2 regions of the Paenibacillus sp. FSL K6-3182 genome follow, and region 2 is predicted to be linked to the other one. Evidence: a T-box and tRNA genes for the amino acid it is inferred to sense, from the RefSeq annotation. Region 2 holds a T-box; the other holds one or more tRNA genes.

Region 1 (11,601 bases), 3.0 Mb from region 2:
ACAAGACGGAAAGACCCCATGGAGCTTTACTGTAACTTGATATTGAACTTTGGTACGATCTGTACAGGATAGGTGGGAGCCTTTGAAGCATGAGCGCCAGCTTGTGTGGAGGCAACGTTGGGATACCACCCTGATCGTATCGGAGTTCTAACCTAGAACCGTGAAACCGGTTCGGGGACCGTGTCAGGTGGACAGTTTGACTGGGGCGGTCGCCTCCTAAAATGTAACGGAGGCGCCCAAAGGTTCCCTCAGAATGGTTGGAAATCATTCGAAGAGTGCAAAGGCATAAGGGAGCTTGACTGCGAGACCTACAAGTCGAGCAGGTACGAAAGTAGGGCTTAGTGATCCGGTGGTACCGAATGGAAGGGCCATCGCTCAACGGATAAAAGCTACCCTGGGGATAACAGGCTTATCTCCCCCAAGAGTCCACATCGACGGGGAGGTTTGGCACCTCGATGTCGGCTCATCGCATCCTGGGGCTGAAGTAGGTCCCAAGGGTTGGGCTGTTCGCCCATTAAAGCGGTACGCGAGCTGGGTTCAGAACGTCGTGAGACAGTTCGGTCCCTATCTGTCGCGGGCGCAGGAAATTTGAGAGGAGCTGTCCTTAGTACGAGAGGACCGGGATGGACGTACCGCTGGTGTACCAGTTGTTCCGCCAGGAGCACCGCTGGGTAGCCAAGTACGGACGGGATAAGCGCTGAAAGCATCTAAGCGTGAAGCCCCCCTCAAGATGAGATTTCCCAGTATGTAAGACCCCTTGAAGACGACGAGGTTGATAGGTTCGGGGTGGAAGCACAGCAATGTGTGTAGCTGACGAATACTAATCGGTCGAGGGCTTATCCTAAACACGTTTACTGTGACCCATACATCCAGTAGACAGCAGCATAAAAGGCTTCAGCAAGCCTAATCTTTCGTATCCAGTTTTCAGGGCGTAATGTTCTGACTTTGCAAGCGTCCCCGAACGCTGCAATCGACAACTATTCGGGGGACAAGCGTGGCGGTGTAGCTCAGCTGGCTAGAGCGTACGGTTCATACCCGTGAGGTCGGGGGTTCGATCCCCTTCGCCGCTACCATTACCTTTTTTATTGTAACATCTGGAGGATTAGCTCAGCTGGGAGAGCATCTGCCTTACAAGCAGAGGGTCGGCGGTTCGATCCCGTCATCCTCCACCATATGTACTTATTCGGTTTTATGACCGGATCCACTTGGAGCTGTGGTGTAGTGGCCCAACATGCCTGCCTGTCACGCAGGAGACCGCGGGTTCGAATCCCGTCAGCTCCGCCATTTTTCTTTAAAGTAAGGCTCGGTAGCTCAGTCGGTAGAGCAGAGGACTGAAAATCCTCGTGTCGGCGGTTCGATTCCGTCCCGAGCCACCACTTTATTTTTCGTTGCGACGAGAAATAAGTAATAGTATGGAGGATTAGTGAAGTGGCTAAACACGGCAGACTGTAAATCTGCTCTCTCTGAGTTCGGTGGTTCGAATCCATCATCCTCCACCATTTCTTTTACAGCAAGAGCCATTAGCTCAGTTGGTAGAGCACCTGACTTTTAATCAGGGTGTCGTAGGTTCGAATCCTACATGGCTCACCATTTTTTTCTAAACAAACCTATACAACCGTAGATCTTAGGATCTACGGTTTTTTTGTTTGATTATATTCGAAATAAAAAAGAGTTTGCCCATCATTAAGATGAGCAAACTCTTTTTTTGCATAGTTAAAACCAGATAATGAATGAATCTTAGTTTTTACTCCGTAGATTCAATTCATAAGCAAGCTCGTTTACCGTTTCGTTTAGACGAAGTTTAAGTTCATCATTTAATTCAAATACTGGAGCTTCATTTGGCTCTTGTGAACGCTCGATTTGGGAATCAACGGCGTACACTCCGCTTACATATAATTTCGCGCCCATGGATGCGAGTACCGGCTTGAGGGAATAGTCAATAGAGAGTAGATGAGCGATGGTGCCGCCGATAAACAGAGGAGCAATGATTTTACCATCAAGTCCTTTCTGCGGCAGTAGATCTAGAAACGTTTTTAGAACGCCAGTATAAGATGCTTTGTAAACTGGGCTTGCAATAATAACAGCATCTGCATTCTCGACAAGCTGATTGGCTTCTATAATAGCAGGGCTGCCAAAACGAGCGTGAATTAGATCTTCGGCTGGCAAAGAAACCACGGTTATGGTTTCAACCGAAAGACTTTTTGTTATCAATTGTTGTTCTACGTACTGTGTTATGCCATTTAATCGGGATGAAGCATTTGGACTGCCTGAAATAATTACAATCTTGGACATGGGTGCACTCCTCTTTGTCAAATAAATAGTAGGATAAGTAATTACATTAATCCGATAAGTAAACTTTGAATAGATAGTACCATGGCAGATGTTATTTGGTCAAACAGGTTTGATTTGTTTCTTGTATTTTATCGATATAAGGGAACAATGTATACATATAGGAATGAAATAGAAAAAGGGGTAGTTGCAATGGTATACGGATTAGCGGTTTTAATTAGCTTCGCGATCGTATTTGCAAGCGTACCACCGCTTCGTGTATTTGCGCTGCGACTTGGTTTTGTCGATCGTCCTAATCAGAGAAAAATACATAACAAGCCGATCCCTCTCATGGGTGGCGCGGCTATTTTTGTTGGCTGTATCGTTACGATGTTTATTTTTATCGGGTTCACTCCGCTCACTTGGACCATAGTTACGGGTGGAACAGTGCTCGTAATTATTGGACTTCTTGATGATGCGTCAAAGGCAAAAGGGAAAGATTTTCCGATATGGCCGCGTGTCATCCTCTATATGGGTGCTGCGTCAATCCCAAGCTTATTTCATATCAAAATTGCGGGTATTACCAATCCGTTTACACATTTGTTTATTTCATTTCCCGATTGGGTATCGTGGCTGACAACGATGCTATGGGTTTTCGCGCTAATCAATATGATCAACTTTATTGATGGCGTAGATGGGCTGGCTTCAGGGGTATGCACGCTGTCAGCACTTACGCTATTGACGGTGGCGCTCGTCAAAGGTCAGCCAAGCACCGCTATTCTTGCCATTATTGTAGCCGGAGCATGCTTTGGTTTTTTGGTTCATAATTTTTATCCAGCTAGAATTTTTATGGGTGACGCAGGAGCGACCTTCCTAGGCTTTACGCTTGCTGTAATAGCTGTTGATGGAGCGTTTAAGAAAGCAACATTTATTACCTTGCTAGTTCCATTACTGGCGCTTGGATTGCCTATATTTGACACGGCTTATGTCATGCTGCGCAGGCTTATAAGCGGTAAAGGCTTGCATCATGCGGACAAGCTGCATACGCATCATCTTTTGATGAAATGGGGACTGAGCCAGGTTCAAACGGTTTCGTTTCTATATTTAATTGCTGCGTTATTCGCGCTCTTGTCAATCATTCTTTTACTGGTAATAGGCTGAATTAAGCAAGCTCTTGTGGTACAATGACGGGAAAAAGCGTTATTCCACATAAAGGTGCGAATAAACTTTTTTTACTTATTAATCCGCTTATATGGAGCTGCTAATCGCAATAGGTGTCCTCCCATAGGAGGAAGCACGCAGCCGCAAATGCTTGTGGAGATTGGAGATAGAGAAATGAGCACGACAGACTGGTTGAAGCCGCTGAAGCACATTTTGAACTGTCCGGTACATGCTGTTTCGAAATCTATAGCGGAGTGGAACGATTTAATTAGCAATGCTGATGTGGTGTGGTTAGGCGATCATATAGGATCTTCTCCTATAGAAGGCCAACGCGTAGAAAAAGACGAAAAAACGTGGATTGTCATTTCATCTGCGGAATATGAAGTGGATTTATTAGAAATTGATTGTCCATCGCTTCAGGCAATAGAGAAGGAATTGATAAGCTGGACTTTGCAGCTTAACCGCGGACATTTAATGGAGAAAAAAAATGCGGCGCTCTCTGAATCAGAGAGGCAAGCGCTTAAGCTTGGAGATTGGATTCAGAAGCAGCTGGAATCGGATGAGCCCGCATATTCTTTACCTGATCATTTAACCGTTGGCAGTCGCTTATTTAATGAAATGATACCTTTCTTACTCGTTACAGAGCAGTCTGGCACGAAGCATGCAACCTATTCTGAATTAGAAAAGCTTCTGCGTTCATTTATGTCCGACGATGTCTTGCTTATTCCGCTCAAGAGCCAAGAATGGCTCATATGGGGTTCGATGTCCTTGCTAAGAGATGAGGATTCCGATGCTTTCGATGAGCAGGAGGAAGAGACGATTGAGGATAGTCTAGCTTCGATTGGGCTTGGATTACATGAGATGCTTGCCAGTGAGTGGATTGGTGAATGCCATATCGCAGTCGCTCATCCTTCATCACCTGCAAAAGGTATGATTGAGACAACGATGCTGCTGCGGGAGACGATTAATCTCGGCCGAAAATTCCATGTAGGAACGAATATTTATTTGCCGTGGATGCTTCAGTTGGAACGTTTGTTGAATGCTATTCCGGAGGTTCATCGTGCGAGATATTTGGAGCAGTCGTTAAAAAGAGCGGATCTATTCGTTGAATCAGAAATGCTGAGTACATTGGAAACATTTTTTACGCTTGATTGCAACGTTAGTGAGACAGCGAAGAAATTATACATTCATAGAAATACATTATTATATCGTTTAGACAAGCTTAAACAAGAGACTGGTTTAGATGTTCGTCAATTTAGGGATGCCGTACTAGTCAAAATTATATTACTATTGTACAAAGTTACGAAAAGAAATTAGTTTTTTTGTAAAGTATGTGCATAGTCACAAGCTCCCCAGTGGGATAAGATATAGGCATAACGAAATTTCTTTCTAGGGGGAAAATTATCATGGCAGGCGTACGTTTAGAAGGCATTTACAAAAAATACCCGGGTACTGACAAAGCATCGGTTACTGACGTTAACTTAGATATTAAAGACAAAGAGTTTCTCGTATTGGTCGGACCATCTGGTTGCGGTAAATCGACAACTCTTCGTATGATTGCAGGCCTTGAAGAAATTTCCGAAGGCAAATTGTTCATCGGCGACCGCCTTGTGAACGATGTAGCTCCTAAAGACCGCGACATCGCGATGGTATTCCAATCCTACGCGTTGTACCCACACATGAACGTTTACCAAAACATGGCTTTCGGCCTTAAACTTCGTAAATTCAAAAAAGCAGACATCGACAAACGTGTTCGTGAAGCTGCTAAAATTCTAGATATCGAGCATTTGCTTGACCGTAAACCAAAAGCACTTTCCGGTGGTCAACGTCAACGTGTCGCTCTAGGACGCGCAATCGTTCGTGAGCCACAAGTATTCTTGATGGATGAGCCGCTTTCCAACTTGGACGCGAAACTTCGTGGACAAATGCGCGCGGAAATCAGCAAGCTTACAAAACGTCTTGAAACAACAACTATCTATGTAACGCATGACCAAATCGAGGCAATGACAATGGGTGACCGTATCGTTGTTATGAAAGACGGTTTCATTCAACAAACAGCTTCACCAGAAGAACTGTATAACCACCCGGTTAACATCTTCGTAGCTGGCTTTATCGGCGCTCCATCGATGAACTTTATCAGCGGTTCGCTTACAGAGCAAGGCGGCGCACTTCGCTTCAAAGCAAGCGGCGTTGATGTAGTTGTTCCAGAAGGCAAAGCAGCATCGCTTCGCTCGAAAGGTTACATCGGCAAAGAAGTGATTCTTGGCATTCGTCCAGAGGATCTTCACGAAGAGCCAGTATTCTTGGAAGCATCCCCACAAACAATCGTGAACGCAAATGTTGAGGTTGCTGAGAACCTTGGTCACGAGATGTACTTGTACCTGAACGGTATCGGCACTGACACAGTTATCGCTCGTGTTGATGGCCGCTCTGGTCTACGTGATGGCACAACTGTTAAGCTTGCGCTTGACATGAACAAAGTACACTTGTTCGACAAAACGACAGAACTTAACATTTTCGAAGCTTAATAAATAGTATGGAAGAAGAACGGTCGGATTATCCGATCGTTCTTTTTTTTATTTAAAAATAGAGGGCGTTTTTGTCGAATTGACTGTTGCGATTAAATAAATAGGAGTCAAACAAAACCATTTCCATGCTTCGGCTGTCTAATACAAAACAGGAATAATGTATAAGAAATGAGAGGCAGCCTGGGCAGGAGGGAAGAGGCATGAATAAGGATGAGTGGGCTGAAGCGGCTATACGGGGCGATGAAACGGCGCTGCTGCAGCGTATTGATCTAGATAAGCATCAAATGTATGGGATTGCTTATTCATATATGCGAAATGAGTCGGATGCATTAGAGGCTATACAAGAAACGGTTTGCCGGATATGGACGAAAAAGCACACATTAAGGGAGCCAAAATTTTTTACAACGTGGGCCATTCGTATTTTGATCCGTGTGTGTATGGATGCTAAGAAGAAGCAAACGAGGGAGCGTCCTACCGATTCGATAGCCGAGCAATATGATTTGAGGGAAAAGACAGTAGAGTACGATGAGACAGCAGCACGTCTTGATATGGCTGCGCAGATTCAACTGCTTCCGGTTAACTATCGTATGGTGATAACACTCAAATATTATCGAGATATGACGATTACGGAAATTGCCGAGCTATTGGAGAAGCCTGATGGAACCATTCGAACATGGCTGAACAAAGCATTAAAAGGACTAAGAGCAGATATGGCACATATGAAGGAGGAGATACGAAATGAGCGAGGCCAAGGAGACGCCGTTCAGGCAAGCCAATCAGGCGCTGCGAAGTGACATTGACCATGTGAATCAGGAGCTTGTTGTGATGCCGGAGCTGGCGCTGGATGCAGCAATACGAAGTGGGATTGAGCAGGGGCGGAAGCGATCCATACGTAGAAACAGAAAAAGATGGAGTGTGAGCATGATTGCTGCAGGGCTAAGTGTAATCCTACTTCTAACCGCGTTCGTTCGCGTATCTCCTGTGTTTGCTTCTATTGTGAAGGAAATTCCGGGTTTCAGCGGGTTTGTTGAGTTGATTCAGGGAGATAAGTCCTTGATTACAGCAATGGAAAATGATTTCATACAGCCTATAAAGCTCTCGGACGAGAAAAACGGCTACATTTTTACGGTTGATGGTATTATAGCCGATGATCAGCGTATGGCTATTCTGTATACGGTAGAGGGACCAGGAATTAACGGCAATACAGGATTTCTGGAGTATAAATTAAAAACGAGTGATGGTAAGGATTTGGTCGCTTCCATTGGTTCATCGCATTATCCGAATGATGATACCGAGGATTCAAGCGTTCCTGTGCATCAATATTTAGATATACTAATGGGCGAAGGTTCTAAAATGCCGGAGAGCTTACAATTCAGCCTATTGCTTGGCGGTCAGTGGCTAAAGGTTGATTTTCCAATTGAGCATAAAAGATTCGAGGGGATGCGTGAAGAAATCTCGATCGAGCAAAAGGTTGAGGTCGGAGGACAACGTTTTACGGTGAAAAATGCTGTCATAACACCGCTTCAAATAGCAGTGACAATCGAAGCAGATGCAAATAATGACAAACACGCAAATGGTTTTATAAATATAGCGCTTGTTGATGAGAAAGGCAGGCGATATGAGTCGAATTCTGCATTTGGCGATTCTAATACATCAATTACCCTTCACTTTAAGAGCAGTTATTTCGTTAAGCCCAAAAAGTTAACTTTAATTGCGGACGGTTTGTACTTGTCGGAAAACAATTTAAGCATCACAGTGGATACGGATAAAATAGAAACTTTATCATCACCGAATAATAGGCTTCTATTAGCCAGCAAAGAGCTGCTAAATGGTGAGTATGAAGTGAAGTTTGATTTGCTAAGTCAGGATGAGATCGATAAGAAGCCGGGGTATACATTATTTCCGCACGGCGGCACCTTTAAGGACGGTGCTGGTGAATCTTACCCTATTTCAGATAATCGGGGGGTGCAGTGGAATTCAAATGAAGATAAAGTGACCTATGTTTATCGAATTCCAGCAGCAGATTACAAGCAGCCGTTAACATTCAGTATTGAGCAGTACCCTGGTTATGTATTAAAACCGATAAGTATACCGATAAAATAAGTCGAAGGCGCTGAGCAGCGGAGGAAACGTTGCGTTCAGCGCCTTTTTCCTTTACGATGAAGACATTGGAAAATATCATACATATACACAATAGCAGTTGTCATATGAGGGAGGCCCTACGATGCCGAAAAAAGTGAAAGTATCTGAGCTCGTTAAACAATTTCAGCTTGAGATTATTGCGGGCGAGGATGGAATGAAGCGCGCCATTACAGTAGATGATTTGTATCGGCCTGGACTCGAAATGGCTGGATATTTCCACTACCATCCAAGTGAGCGGGTACAGCTGCTTGGAAGAACGGAAATCTCGTTCCTAAATATGCTGGACGGTGAAGAGCGCAAGGATCGTATGGTTCGTTTATGCAACGAGGATACACCTTGCATTATTTTGACAAGAGGGCTGGAAGCGCCTCAAGAGCTTGTAGATCAATGTAATGAGAAACAAATTCCGCTGCTCAGAAGCAATGTGGCTACAACCATTTTGTCCAGCAGAATTACGGACTTTTTGGAGAGAAAGCTAGCTCCGACAGCAACGATTCATGGCGTTCTTGTTGACGTATACGGCGTTGGAATGCTTATTACTGGAGGAAGCGGCATCGGTAAAAGCGAGACGGCGCTAGAGCTTGTCAAACGCGGACACCGGCTTGTCGCTGATGATGCAGTAGAAATTATGCAAACCTCCGATGCGCAGCTGCACGGCAGTGCGCCAGAGCTTATTCGTCACCTGCTAGAGATTAGAGGGCTGGGTATTATTAATGTAATGACACTTTTTGGCGCAGGGGCAGTTCGGACGCAGAAGCGTATCGGCCTTGTCATTAAGCTGGAAAACTGGCAGCAGGACAAGCAATATGATCGCCTTGGATTGGATGAAGAAACGACCCGTATTATCGAGACGGACATTCCGCTCGTAACTGTGCCAGTAAGACCCGGTCGTAACTTAGCGGTCATCATCGAGGTGGCAGCAATGAATTTCCGCTTGAAACGAATGGGTTACAATGCGGCGCTGCAGTTTACGAATAAGCTTACGGAAACGATCGCTGACGATATGGACGAATACGATTGAACCTAAAGGGGATATAACTAAATGAAGACATTGATATTAAACCCAATTGCCTTCACATTAGGCTCTATTGAAGTGCATTGGTATGGCATTATTCTGGGAACGGCGGCATTAGTGGGGCTGCTTCTCGCAGTGCAAGAAGGTAAACGATTCGGAATTAAGCCGGATTTTTTCATGGATTTGCTGCTGCTGGGCGTCCCTTCCGCCATTATTGGAGCGCGAATTTATTATGTAGCGTTCAAATGGGAAGATTATAAAGGCAACTTTGTAGATGTGTTCAAAATATGGAATGGCGGTATCGCGATATATGGTGCGATAATCGGAGCTTTTATTTGCGGGTTCTTCTATTTCCGCTATAAAGGTTATAACTTCTGGCGTTTGGTAGACATTTGTGTACCTGGACTGCTTGCAGGTCAAATGATTGGTCGTTGGGGAAATTTCATGAACCAAGAGGCGTATGGCGGTGTGGTTAGCGAGTCTTTCCTTCGCAATACACTTCATTTACCATCGTTTATCGTGGATCAAATGCTTATTCAAGGTGAATACCGTCACCCGGCTTTCTTGTATGAATCCGTATGGAGCTTGGTCGGTATTGCTATATTGTTCATCCTTCGCCGCCAAAAGTTTTTGCGCGCAGGAGAGCTGATGGCCAGCTATTTTATCTGGTATTCAATCGGCCGTTTCTTTATTGAAGCGCTTCGTACGGACAGTCTTGCATTTAGAGGACCATCGTGGCTGGCATCGTTTATTAATGGCCTCTGGACTCCAATGGAGGTTTTGTTCAAACAAGGCTACTTGGATCCTGCGTACGGCAACATAAGGATTTCACAAGTACTGGCGCTGCTCTTAATCGTTGGTGCGGTTGTACTTATTATCGTACGACGTAAGACGGGACTTGCCTCTGCTCATTACCTTGATCCAATTACGACTAGCAAGCCAGAGCGTAATGTGGGATCAGATTCTGAGAAAAAGGGTAAAGACCAACCTGCTGGCACTAAAAAAGATGATGAGGTTGGCAAGCGTTAAATGTAATTTAGGGAGGTTTATCGATGACGGGCAATATCAAAACGATGCTGTTCGATTTGGACGGCACGATTATCGACACCAATGAGCTTATCATCCGCTCGTTCATAGAGTCTTTACAAGGCGTAGCACCAGAAGGATTCGGAAGAGAGCATATTATTCCAAGCATGGGGCAGCCGCTTACGGATCAAATGAAGCTATTCTCGGGATTGGATGAAGTAACACATCTTGTGGCAGCGTATCGCGAAGTTAATCTGCGTTTGCATGATGAATATGTAAAACCATTTGATTACGTCATAGAAGTTATTGAGCGGATGCATAAGCAAGGTATTCAAATTGGCGTCGTTACGACAAAAATGCGTCTGACAACGGAACGCGGCTTGAAATACGTTGGGCTGTTCGACTTCGTGGATACCATTGTAACGATTGATGATGTTGTTCATGCTAAGCCGCATCCAGAACCAGTGAGCAAAGCAATCAGACTGCTCGGCGCAGATCCGGCAACGACCATTATGGTTGGAGACAGCACAGTGGATATCGAGTCGGCGATTGCAGCAGGTGCGATAGCAGTTGGTGTCGCTTGGTCGCTAAAAGGCGAGCAAATCCTTAAGGATGCCGGAGCCCATCATGTCATTCACGACATGCGCGATCTCTATTCCTTTGTCGGAATGGAGCGGGAAACATTTGCGTAAAGTTGAACGATATCCGGTGGAAGGGCCAAACGCGCTGTGGCAAGTATATTCAACGGTCAGCCGATTCAAATCGGTTCGTAATTTCATTTGCATCCAGCTAGCGCGCTATTGTCCGATTCTTCCGTTAAAAAATTGGATTTACCGCCGTTTGCTCGGCATGAAGGTCGGAGAACATACCGCTTTTGCACTTATGGTCATGGTCGATGTCTTTTTTCCCGAGCGTATAACGGTAGGCAATAATACAATTATCGGATATAATACAACCATTCTAACTCATGAATATTTGATCAAGGAGTATCGTCTCGGCGACGTCGTGATAGGCTCTCATGTTATGATAGGAGCAAATACGACGATATTGCCAGGTGTAACAATCGGTGATCATGCCATTGTAGCTGCTGGATCAGTTGTCCATAAGGATGTGCCTGCTTATGCATTTGTAGGAGGCAATCCGATGCGGGAAATTAGACGAAGCGAAATGGTCGTGCCAAGCGAATTTGATGAGAATGTGCGCAACATTTTAAACTAATGGGCTATGGAAAGCTTCGTCCGTGCGAGTTCGTCTCGCAGCCGGTCGAGGCTTTCTTTTTTGGCGTAAAACGGATCGATTTCAACTTGACGAAAATAAGCTTTTCATGCTAATATTACGACTAAACTCTTTAATTTGTTAGCATGGTAACATGGTATCGCTTTAAACCACTAAAGTAAACGAAGGTGATATTGGATGTCTAAACCAAAAGTATTTGAGAAGCCGATAGGCGTTAAAGATTAT
Region 2 (11,601 bases):
CTGCTCGCTCGTCAGGGATGGAAAATTACTGGACATGACGATGAATTGATTTTTTTCTTTGTTAAGCTGCAAAACACAGCAATAATCCGCATCAAATATCGTTAAAAGCTCAGTGGTAGCAAATTGAAAAATTTCTTTGAGCCTAAGCGACTGGTTTAATCGTTTCGTAAGCTCATTAATTAGTCGCAGCTCATTAATAAGCAGATTAGATTGCTCATACAGCTTCGCATTCTCGAAGGCTGATCCCGCAGTATCCGCCAGCTGCAGGAAGGCAGGCAAGTCTGCTTCATCCCATTTGCCTGGACCTATATACAAACAAAGCACACCATACGCGGCTTGTTTGCCGTTCATTGGAACAGCCAGCCTAAGCGTACCGTCTCTGTCATGCTCCGTAACCGATTTGCCATTCAAAAAAGCCTTGGTGACAAGATCATGCTCCAAGTTTTTGAAAACAAGCGGCTTTACACGCGGATCACCATTTAAGTGGTCCTGCGATAAATACAAATGAACTTCCGAGTTTGGATAAAGCTGTTCCAGGCTGCTAAGCAGTTCTGATAGCACCGATGCAACATCGATTTGATCATAAAGCCGTTTGGCTGCTTGAAACAAAGAATCTCTTCTATTTGCTTCCTGCTCAGCCCGCTGCTGCTGCAAAAGCAAATCCTTGACATAAAGCTGTTCAAACTTATGGTAAAAGCAGCTGCGAAAATGCAATGAGCACATTTGAAGCTGCGCGATGTCCTTCTGATGACCAATTGGAGACACATAAGCAAGAATACAAAAAACAGCACCATCGCCTCGCCTATGAATAGGCACTGCTGCTGTAAATAGACCATCTGCTTCATTATGGCAAGATAAACCGCTGCTTATAACGCTTTGGACAACCTTTGCAAGCGCAGCATTGCGTTTCTCGCCAGCCTCAGCGTCATAAAGACCTTCAGATGAGATCTCTTCCGCTTCATTATTGAATAACACAAATTCACCAGCCTCAAATGAGGCTAATCCTGATGTTTCACTTACCCACTGATTGAAACTGTCTTGGAACAATGGTGATAGCAAGGGCTTGTCCGCATCGCTAATATCTTCGCTGATGAACCAAATCGGTTGTGACTCTGCTGATGTATCCACAATTGTTGATGTTTTACGATATGCAAAATTGCTATTCATTCGATCAACCATGCAGCCCCAACCCTTCCATCTGTCAACCAAGGTGATGAGCTTCCTATTTTCACTTAATATTACAATCATCATACTCCATTTTTGAGAAATTTGCACTACTATGTATTTAAAATATAGGTCTTTCGATGTGTTTCAAACATCATTAAATTTCCTTAGTGAACCTTGACAACAGCTATCTATTTCATATATTATTTATTGATGAATAGATGGGCGTACGGTTTTGTGTCACCCTCATGAAATACGTTCACTATAGGCCAGCGGCTGACTAGCCTATCAGGGACGAGCTTGCTCGAACATTGAACGTATTCGGCGAAACACAACCCCATTCACAAATTTATTTGATGAAGGAGTTAATATTACGTATGTCACGTTATACAGGACCTAAATTTAAACTAAGCCGTCGCCTTGGAATCTCTTTGAGCGGAACGGGTAAAGAACTTGCAAAACGCGCTTTTCCACCAGGTCAACACGGCCCTAACCAACGCAGAAAAATGAGCGGTTACGGCGTTCAATTGCAAGAGAAACAAAAGCTTCGTCACATGTACGGTTTGAACGAAAAACAATTCCGCAACTTGTTTGACAAAGCGGCAAAAATGAAAGGTAAAGCCGGTGAAAACTTCATGGGCCTCCTTGAAAGCCGTCTTGACAACCTCGTTTACCGTCTTGGCCTTTCCAACTCCCGTGCAGGAGCTCGTCAGTTGGTATCACATGGTCACGTAACTGTAAACGGCAAGAAAGTGGATATCGCTTCTTACAGCGTTTCTCTTGGCGATGTAATCGGTTTGCGCGAGCGCAGCCGCAGCCTTAGAACAATTAAAGAAGCTATGGAAGGCCGTCATCACCTTCCGAACTACTTGGAGTTCAACGATCAAGCAATGGAAGGTAAATTCCTTCGTCTGCCTGACCGCGGTGAGCTTTCCCAAGATATCGACGAGAAACAAATCGTCGAATTCTACAGCCGTTAATAAACAAAAAAACCTTGAACCATTTGGTTCAAGGTTTTTTTCTGTTTACACTGCCTTACTTTATTGTTCAGGAAGCTTAATTACAGCAGGAGCAGCAGCAATATCAACCGGCTTGCTAGGTACTGCAGGTAGATTACCGCCTCTATTCGTTAGTCCTTTAATGATTGCATTCACGTCGATTCCCGATACGCTCTTCAGCATCTCCGGAGCAGTAGACATTAATGAAGTCACATAATTGCTTATACGTGCCGCCCCTTCGCCATTCCCTGTATCAACGACAGTAAGCTTATCAATGTTGCCGATAGGATCGGCAATTTTGCCAGCCAGCTCAGGAAGCATTTTTACGATAATATCAAGTATTGCAGCTTCTCCAAATTTCTCAAAAGCTTCAGCTAGCTTTTCTTTTGCTTCCGCTTCTGCTAAACCGCGAAGACGAATAACGTCTGCCTCCGCTGTACCTTTCGCTCTCTCTGCTTCTGCAACAGCTAAACCATCCAAACGTTTCTGGGTAGCATGTGCCTTGGCTTCCGCTTCAATACGGTATTGCAGAGCATCAGCTTCATTAAGAAGCTTCGCCTTGTTCGCTTCCGCCGCTTGTACAACTGCGTAACGGTCTGCATCGGCTTTTTTCTTCACTTCTGCATCATACTGCTTCTCACGACGCAATATTTCTTTTCCTTCCAGATCGATCTCACGTTCTTTACGTACGAGTTCAACCTTCATTTGCTCTTCGACTACGTTTTGCTTAGCACGCGCTTCATGAATCGAATAAGCCTGATCCGCTTCTGCTCTTGCTGTATCTTGATCACGTTTAAACGTCGCGACCTTCATTTCCTTTTCTTTCTCTGCTTCAGCAATGTTGGTATCGCGCACTAGCTCGGCCTTTTGACCGGCCTCAGCAGCGAGTGCTTTCTGAATTCTAGCATCCCGAATCGCTTCAGCTTCCGCAATCTCAGCATCTCTTTTGACTGCAGCAATTCGCGGTTTACCAAGCGCGTCCAAATATCCATGTTTATCGCGCAAATCCTTGATCGTGAAGGAAACGATTTGAAGACCCATCTTCTTCAAATCCTTAGCTGCAACCCCTTGCACCTCTTGCGCAAATTTATCGCGGTTGCGATATACCTCTTCAACTGTCATTGAGCCAAGAATTGCGCGCAAATGTCCTTCCAATACTTCCTGTGCTTCACCCTTGAGCGCTTCGGTAGGCTTGCCTAGAAACTGTTCTGCCGCCGTCGCCACATCTTCAACCGCACCGCCAATTTTAATGATCGCTACACCGTCTGCCATGACTGGTACGCCTTGCTCTGTGTATACCTCCGGCGTCGATACATCCAGCTTATGGGACAATAGCGATAGAAACTCAGCCTTCTGGAATATCGGCAGAATAAACGCGCCTCCGCCTCTAATGATTTTCACTTTACGCCCAGATTCATCCGTGCTCGCATTTCGGGAGCCTAGAAATGATCCCGTTACGAGCATCGCTTCGTCTGGACTAACTGTTTTGTAGCGCGCCCAGAAGGCAAGACCTAATATAACAAAAACGCCAACTACAATAGCTGGTATAACATAAATATCTTCCATTGAATTTCCCCCTTATGCTGCTTTAATTAAGATAGATTTACTTCCGATACATACAAAGTGCTGTCCCTTACCTCAACAACGACAACCTTGGAGCCACTTGTAATTTCAACGCCTTCAAAGCTAGCTGCAATTTGATTCGTAAATCCAGCTCCCACCTTAACCATCACTTCACCATAGCCCTTCGCAGAAATGGGGACCAGCACCTCCCCGAGCTTACCCGACAAATCATTAAGCGAAAAAGCGATTGAATTCTCGCTTTGCTCCATCGGCTTAATGTAGAGAAAGAAAACAGCTACTGCAGCTGTAAGTGAGATGAATAAGGCAATCACCACGATGGCTGTTGAACTAAAGGCAGTGTAGCGTCCGAGTAGGATCCCTGCTCCGCCAAAAGTGGTTATCCCGCCTACTAGCGCAGTCGGCGACAGCCATGAATGACCATCTAAGGATAAAAAATCGAGTGCTCCATCGAGTGCTTGCCCGATCAAATCCCCAAAAATAATACTTACGAGCGCATAAAGGATTCCTCCGACTAGACAAGACATAAATAGCGTCTCCAACTCTCTCCTCCTCCCTTAGTATCCATAACCTGTTAATGCTTCCGTTATTTAATACGTTGAAAACGCTCTTTTGTTTCTAAAAAAATAGAACTTGTTGAATTTTATCATTTCAACAAGCTCTATTATTCCAATTATGTTAATTTAATTTTTATAAATTTACGTTTTCCAACTTGAAGCACGTCGCCATCCTTAGGAGAAATATCCGCATTAATATCAGTTATCTTCTCTTCATTTAGACGCACTGCCCCTTGCTGAACGCTTCTTCTCGCTTCACTGCTCGTTGGCAGCAAGTCAAGCAGAGTGAGCAGCTTCACGATGCGAATTTGGCCATCTTCCAATTGTTCCGCAGCAATCGATACCTCTTCGATATCATCAGGCAGCGCACGTTGTTGAAATACGGTTATAAAATGATTTTCTGCCGCTTTCGCTGCCTCTTCGCCGTGGTACATTCGTACAAATGTCGCTGCAAGCTGCATCTTCGCATCACGAGGATGTACAGAACCATCTGCTAGCCCAGCTTTCAATGCCGCAAGCTCCTCGTTGCTTAAATCGGTAGCAAGCTCGTAATATTTGAGCATAAGCCTATCTGGAATCGACATCGATTTGCCGTAGATTTGGTTTGGCTCTTCATCGATACCGATGTAATTGCCCAAGCTTTTGCTCATTTTATTTACGCCGTCCAACCCTTCGATCAAAGGAGTCGTAATTACGATTTGGCCCGGTTTATTATATTCCTTCTGCAAGGTTCTGCCCATTAACAGGTTAAATGTCTGATCCGTGCCTCCTAGCTCCACATCAGAATCAAGAGCTATGGAATCGTATCCCTGCATCAGCGGGTAGAAAAACTCATGAATGCTGATCGGCAAGCCGCTCGTGTACCGCTTTGTGAAATCATCACGCTCCATCATGCGTGCAACCGTTACTTTCCCGGCTAGATTTACAACATCCGCAAAGTTAAGCGGTGCAAGCCATTCCGAGTTGTAGTAGAGCTTTGTTTGCTGTGGATCTAATATTTTGTAAATTTGTTTTTGGTATGTTTCCGCATTCCGCTTCACATCTTCTTCCGTCAACTGCTTCCTCGTTTCCGATTTGCCGGTTGGATCACCAATTCTGCCTGTAAAATCACCGATAATCAGTTGAACCTGATGACCGAGTTCCTGAAATTGACGAAGCTTGTGAAGAACAACCGTATGGCCGATATGAATGTCTGGCGCTGAAGGATCAAGTCCTAGCTTTACATTTAATGGCTTTCCTGTTGCGACAGCATTCGCTATTTTATTTTTCAAATCATCCTCAGGTACAATCTCCACAACACCGCGGCGAATGACAGCCAGCTGACGCTCGACCTCACTTTTCTGCTCACCACTTAAACTTTCCCACTTCACCATAGAACTTTTCCTCCTTTGTATGCGTCTATATAGACATAAAAAATCCTTCCAGCCCCAAGGGACGAGAAGGATTAGCTCGCGGTACCACCCTCGTTAGAGTACTCCTACCTTTTTTCACATAAAAAAGAGGTACTCTCACTTCGTTGTTGATAACGGAGACGGGCTCCGAAGTGAACTACTACGGCTGATTCGACTGCCCCACAGGCTTTTTTGCCAAAATGTGCAGAGGATTGTCAGTATACGGTTCCTTCACTTAGCTCCAGGCGGTAATTCAACAAGCGGCGCATACCGGTTTCCACCACCCACCGGCTCTCTGAAAGTACGATTCGCTGTCTACTCATGCCCTTCAAAGCATTGATTAGATAAAACATTATTGAATTTATACCATAGCAGTGCTGTGAAGTCAATGCAAGGAAAGAATGCGTTACTTTAGCGATTTATGTTATAATAGGTGTGCTATTTGGAGGAGGAGTCATAGAAATGCAAGAAGATCGTCAACCTGCGCCAAACAAAAGAAGCAAATGGCGTACATTTGGAATCGTAACTTTTATAACAGCTAAATGGATGGTATATTTCGGAATCTTCATCGGATTGCTTGCCGGTGGAGCAGTAACTGGTTATGTGGCCGCGCTTGTGAAAGACGAAAGCGTAAGACCTCGATCCGTTATTTTAGAGAAGATCGGCGAAAATGCCATCACTGGATTTGTTTACTTCAATGATGATTCACTTGTCGGACAGCTAAGAACGTCAGAGGACCGAATGATTATTACATATGATGATTTACCGCCGCAGGTTATTACTGCCGTACTTGGCATTGAGGACAATAACTTTTTGGAGCATCACGGCGTAGACATTAACGGCCTTGGACGTGCAGTAAAGCAAAAGCTTCTAAATGAAGATACGCAAACGGGCGGAAGTACGCTTACTCAGCAGCTTGCGCGACGTGTATTTCTAAGTTTAGACAAAACAGATAGCCGTAAAATTAAAGAAATATTTTTATCGCTGCGCATGGAACGTTATTTAACGAAAGAAGAAATTTTAGCTGCTTATTTGAATAAGGTTCCTTTCGGAAATGGTTCCAGCGGCTACAATTTGTTCGGCATTAAAGCAGCTGCCAAAGGGATATTTGATATTTCGGATCTAAACCAGCTGAATATCGCGCAGTCTGCCTATTTGGCAGGTCTACCGCAAAGGCCTTCTGCCTATACAGCGTTCACAGGTAAAGGTCAATTCAATGAGGCGGGCTTTGAACTCGCGCTTGGACGTCAAAAAACAGTGTTGAAGCGGATGTTCGAGACTGGGCGGATTACTCAGCAAGAGTACGACGAAGCGTCCAAATTCGATATTAGGAAAACGCTGGCTAAGCCAAAAGAAAAAGCCTATACAACCTATCCTTATCTCATGCTTGAAGCAGAACGTCAAGCAGCGGAAATTATGCTCATGGCGCAGGATTCTACTTTAACAAAAGCAGACCTTCGCAAAAAAGAAAATGCTCCGCTTATTGAGGAAGCTCGCGATCATTTGCTACGCGGCGGCTACCATGTCTATACAACCATCGACAAGGATGTCTACCAGCTCATGCGTGAGATTGGCACCAATGATGAGAATTTCACGCCATATAGCGAGAAAAAAGGGCTGGAGCAGATTGCTGCGATCATGCTCGATCACAAAACTGGCGCTATTGTGGGAATGCTTGAAGGCCGAGACTTCTATGAGGAGCAATTAAACTATGCCACTCAGATGACAAGGCAGCCAGGCTCAACGATGAAAACATTGGCGGCTTACCTTCCAGCTATTGAAATGGGTATCATTCAGCCCGCGAGCATAATTGACGATGCTCCAATTGTCCTGAAAGATGGCCAGAAGGGTTTCCATATCCCAATGAACGTAAACCGTAAGTTCGCGGGTCTAGTAACGGCGCGTGAGGCATTAAACCGTTCCTTGAACTTGCCTGCTCTGAAAATTTTCAATGAGGAAGTCAAAATTGAAAATGCGTGGGAGTTCGTTAAAAAGCTAGGCATTACAACGCTGCAGCCGCAAGATGCTTATGCACAAACCGGTGTAATTGGCGGTCTAAGCATCGGCGTATCGGTTGAAGAGCTTACGAATGCATACGGCTCGATTCCGAACAAAGGCGTTTTCAATGATGCTTATATGATTCAAAAAATTACAGATGCAAACGGAAAAATTGTATATGAACACAAGCAGGAACCAAAACGAGTGTTCTCGGAGCAGAGTGCCTTCTTGATGACAGATATGCTGTCGACTGTTATTTCAAGCAAGAGCGGTTCTGCTAACAAATTGAAATCACAATTCGATAAGTACGGTGAAATTCCTATTGCCGGTAAAACAGGCTCTACACAAAGCTACGGTGACGTGTGGTTTATGGGCTTCTCGCCAGATATCACGCTAGGCGTGTGGGCCGGTTATGAGGAACAGGTCAACTCCCTATCCGAAGTCGGCAAAACGCGTGCTCGTTCCATCTGGGCACTCATTATGAATAAGATGGCTGAGAAGAAGCCGGGAATTTTTGTAACCAAAGAATTTGAACGTCCATCCGGCATTGTCAAAGCTACGGTGTCAAGCGCTAGCGGCTTGCTTCCAAGTCAATTAACGAAACAAGCAGGCATGCTTGTTACTGACTGGTTTAACAAGAAGGATATACCTAAGAAAACAGATGACGCGCTCGTGAAGATGGCTTATATTTCCTTCAATGGCGTTAACTATGTTCCGAACCCAGCTACTCCTAGCGATATGATTAAGGAACAAATCGTTATTAAACGTAAAAAACCACTGGATGTTCTTATGGATGAAATTAAGGCAGCACAGCAGAAACTTCCGGCTAGCAGTCGTCGTCCACTTGATATTTACCTTCCAGCTGATGCAGAAAACAACGCGCCGTCTAAACCAGACCCTCGCGTTGACGATGGAGCAGCTCCACCGCCTCCGGCAAGCGTTAAGCTGCAATCGTCGGATGGCGTGCTTATATTGACATTTAATGATAGTACTGCTGCTGATGTCGTTGGTTACCGCGTGTACCGTTCGGTTAATCAAGGGCCTTATGAGAAGCAAGGGGAATCCATTGTTGTCGGTGCAGACAAACGTATGAAAGTGTATGCCTCCAATGCTCAAAACTACACTTATTACGTAACAGCGGTTGATGTTGTGGGCAAAGAGTCAGCACCTAGTCAAATAGTACAATATGGCAGCACACCGAGTACCCCTCCACCGACAACAGGTGGAGACAACTCAAGCGGAAATGGAAGTGGAAATGGTTCTGGCACAACAACAGCACCTTCCACACCAACTGGCTTGCAGGCTGCGAAAACAGATCTAAGCGTACGATTAACTTGGGCGGCTAACAGTGTGTCAGACCAAGTGACGCAATATAATATTTACTACAGTGCAAACAACGATGGTCAATATTCCAAGATCGGATCAACCTTGGAAACAAGCTTTGAGTATGTTGCGCCGCTTATCACAGGTTCCTTCTATATAACCTCTGAAAACGCGAAAGGCGAGTCATCACCATCCTCCAAGCAAACGATCAGCTAGAGGTAAACGAAATAGGCAGCAGCCTCTCACGGGGCTGCTGCCTTTTCTTTTGGGAATTTACTATTTAGAAAATGAATATAAGAGCAGCATTCTATGATTATCAAATGACATAAGATGAATCCGTTTCAAACAAACGGCTTATTTGCTCATGATCTTCTCTGGATAGACGCCATTTGGTTGCAGCCGTATTTTCCTCCAGCTGCTTAACCGTCTTCGCACCAGCGATCACACTCGATATTTCCTGCTTATACAATAACCAGTTGATAGCTACCTGGCTTAACGGTTTCTCGATGGCTCTAGCAATCCCAGTAAAGGTTTCGACGATGACAATGTTTTTAATAAATTGTTTATCCGAAAATAAAGGATTAAGCTGTGCGCGAACATCCGTTTTGGGCAGCCTTGTCAAATAATTAAATTTCCCCGTCAACAATCCCTGGGCTAGCGGACTATAAGGAATAAAACCGATTTTTTGCTGCTTCGCATAGGGTAACGCTGCATGTTCAACATCGCGCTGGAACAAATTATAGGGCAGCTGCAAAGATACAATATTGCTAACGGATTGTGCTGCAACTAATTGCTGAACGTTAAAGTTTGAAACGCCGATATTTCTGATTTTCCCTTCAACTATGAGTTGATTTAACGTTTCAAACGTTTCTTCAATCGGTGTTTTGCCGCTGGGATCAGGAAAATGTACTTGATACAAATCAATATAGTCCGTATTTAATCGCCGCAGGCTCTCCTCTACCTCACGAATTATATTTGCTTTAGATACATTTATACTAAACTGCCCTTGATCGTTCCAGATGAGGCCAGCTTTTGTTGCGATAATGACATGCTCCCTTACGGGCTGCAGCACTTTACCAAGCACTTTCTCGGAATGTCCCAGCCCATAGGATGGAGCGGTGTCATAGAAGGTGATCCCTTGTTCATACGCACGACGAATGACAGCCTCAATCTCGTTATCATCGACTTCTCCCCAGCCTGCTTTCCCAGCAGCCCAAGCTCCGAACCCGATAACGGATGGATAAAGCTCGCTATTGCCTAATTTTCTCTTATCCAACAAGCGAACCTCCTTTACTTAATTATTCCTACCCGATTACTTGGAACTATCATAATTATAAATGTGTCTGCATGAAAGTCAACCCATTTTTTTCAAAATGAACCAGCTGCTTAACTACGACTCGACAATTATGACTTGACAACTGTTTTCCATCTCCTTATGATAAAAAGCATTCATTATTGCGATAAAATTCCATATTCCCGATTAGGAAGGAAATAAAAACAATGACTAAAAGACGTATTGATCATGTTGGCGTTATGGTAAAAAATATTGATGCTTCTATTTCTTTTTATACTGAAATTATTGGCTTTGAGCTTAAAGGAAGAACGCCTCATACGAATGGAATTATTGAGCTTGCCTTTCTTGGCTTTGGTGGTTCCGACGAAACCGAATTAGAATTAATTCAAGGCTATAATGACAACCTTCCAAGTGAAGGCAAGGTGCATCATTTTGCAGTGACAGTAACTGATGTCCATGCGGAATTTGAACGTTTAAAGCAGCTTGAAGTGACCTTTATCGATGAGAGCATCACTGTACTGCCGAACGGATACCAATACTTTTTTGTAAGCGGACCTGACGGTGAGCGAATCGAGTTATTTCAGCGTTAATAATTGCTCGAATAAAGCACGAAAAAGAGGATGGCCCCTGATCTGATCAGGAGCCATCCTCTTTTTTATATTTTGGTTAGTCTTCAATTGTGGACAAATCGCCCGTTGGCAGGTTCAGCTCCCACGCTTTCAGCACACGACGCATAATTTTGCCGCTTCGTGTTTTGGGAAGCTTATCCTTAAACTCAATTTCTCTTGGTGCCGCATGGGCGGATAAACCTACTTTTACGAATTGTGAAATCTCAAGCTTCAGTTCATCCGAGGCCACATAGCCTTCACGGAGCGCAATAAAAGCTTTAATGATTTCTCCACGCATCGGATCTGGTTTGCCGATGACGCCCGCTTCTGCTACAGCCGGATGCTCAACCAGCTTGCTCTCAACCTCAAACGGGCCTACTCTCTCGCCTGCTGTATTGATTACATCATCGATACGGCCTTGGAACCAGAAGTAGCCATCTTCGTCCATATAGGCGGAATCTCCAGAGATATACCAGCCTTTAAGATAAAAATATTCCTCATACTTAGAAGGATTATTCCATACCTTGCGCATCATGGATGGCCAAGGCACATGTATTGCTAAATTGCCCATACGATATGGAGGCACCTCATTGCCGCTATCATCGATAATAGCAGCTTTCACGCCTGGCAACGGCTTGCCCATCGATCCTGGCTTAATATCCATACTTGGATAGTTGCAAATCAATT

Evidence for each region. The T-box of region 2 lies ahead of tyrS (tyrosine--tRNA ligase). A T-box ahead of a tRNA ligase gene usually reads a tRNA of that ligase, here a tRNA-Tyr.
Region 1: it has a tRNA-Tyr gene. The T-box ahead of tyrS (tyrosine--tRNA ligase) is inferred to sense a tRNA for this amino acid. The anticodon was not compared.

Annotation. Positions count from the first base shown of each region.
Region 1 is NZ_CP150265.1:200,200-211,800, forward strand. It holds rRNA gene MHH56_RS00965 (23S ribosomal RNA) at 1-844, shown strand, start outside; tRNA gene MHH56_RS00970 (tRNA-Met) at 997-1,073, shown strand; tRNA gene MHH56_RS00975 (tRNA-Val) at 1,097-1,172, shown strand; tRNA gene MHH56_RS00980 (tRNA-Asp) at 1,208-1,284, shown strand; tRNA gene MHH56_RS00985 (tRNA-Phe) at 1,301-1,376, shown strand; tRNA gene MHH56_RS00990 (tRNA-Tyr) at 1,415-1,499, shown strand; tRNA gene MHH56_RS00995 (tRNA-Lys) at 1,515-1,590, shown strand; gene ssuE (NADPH-dependent FMN reductase) at 1,738-2,292, opposite strand; gene MHH56_RS01005 (MraY family glycosyltransferase) at 2,482-3,429, shown strand; gene MHH56_RS01010 (helix-turn-helix domain-containing protein) at 3,604-4,746, shown strand; gene ugpC (sn-glycerol-3-phosphate ABC transporter ATP-binding protein UgpC) at 4,836-5,957, shown strand; gene MHH56_RS01020 (sigma-70 family RNA polymerase sigma factor) at 6,158-6,751, shown strand; gene MHH56_RS01025 (DUF4179 domain-containing protein) at 6,696-8,060, shown strand; gene hprK (HPr(Ser) kinase/phosphatase) at 8,182-9,120, shown strand; gene lgt (prolipoprotein diacylglyceryl transferase) at 9,142-10,143, shown strand; gene ppaX (pyrophosphatase PpaX) at 10,167-10,832, shown strand; gene MHH56_RS01045 (acyltransferase) at 10,825-11,358, shown strand; gene MHH56_RS01050 (ATP phosphoribosyltransferase regulatory subunit) at 11,554-11,601, shown strand, end outside.
Region 2 is NZ_CP150265.1:3,182,377-3,193,977, reverse strand. It holds gene MHH56_RS13720 (diguanylate cyclase) at 1-1,209, opposite strand, end outside; gene rpsD (30S ribosomal protein S4) at 1,542-2,144, shown strand; gene MHH56_RS13710 (flotillin family protein) at 2,205-3,728, opposite strand; gene MHH56_RS13705 (protease) at 3,755-4,285, opposite strand; gene tyrS (tyrosine--tRNA ligase) at 4,417-5,670, opposite strand; T-box leader at 5,728-6,032, opposite strand; gene MHH56_RS13695 (transglycosylase domain-containing protein) at 6,154-9,228, shown strand; gene MHH56_RS13690 (aldo/keto reductase) at 9,329-10,288, opposite strand; gene MHH56_RS13685 (VOC family protein) at 10,513-10,896, shown strand; gene acsA (acetate--CoA ligase) at 10,973-11,601, opposite strand, start outside.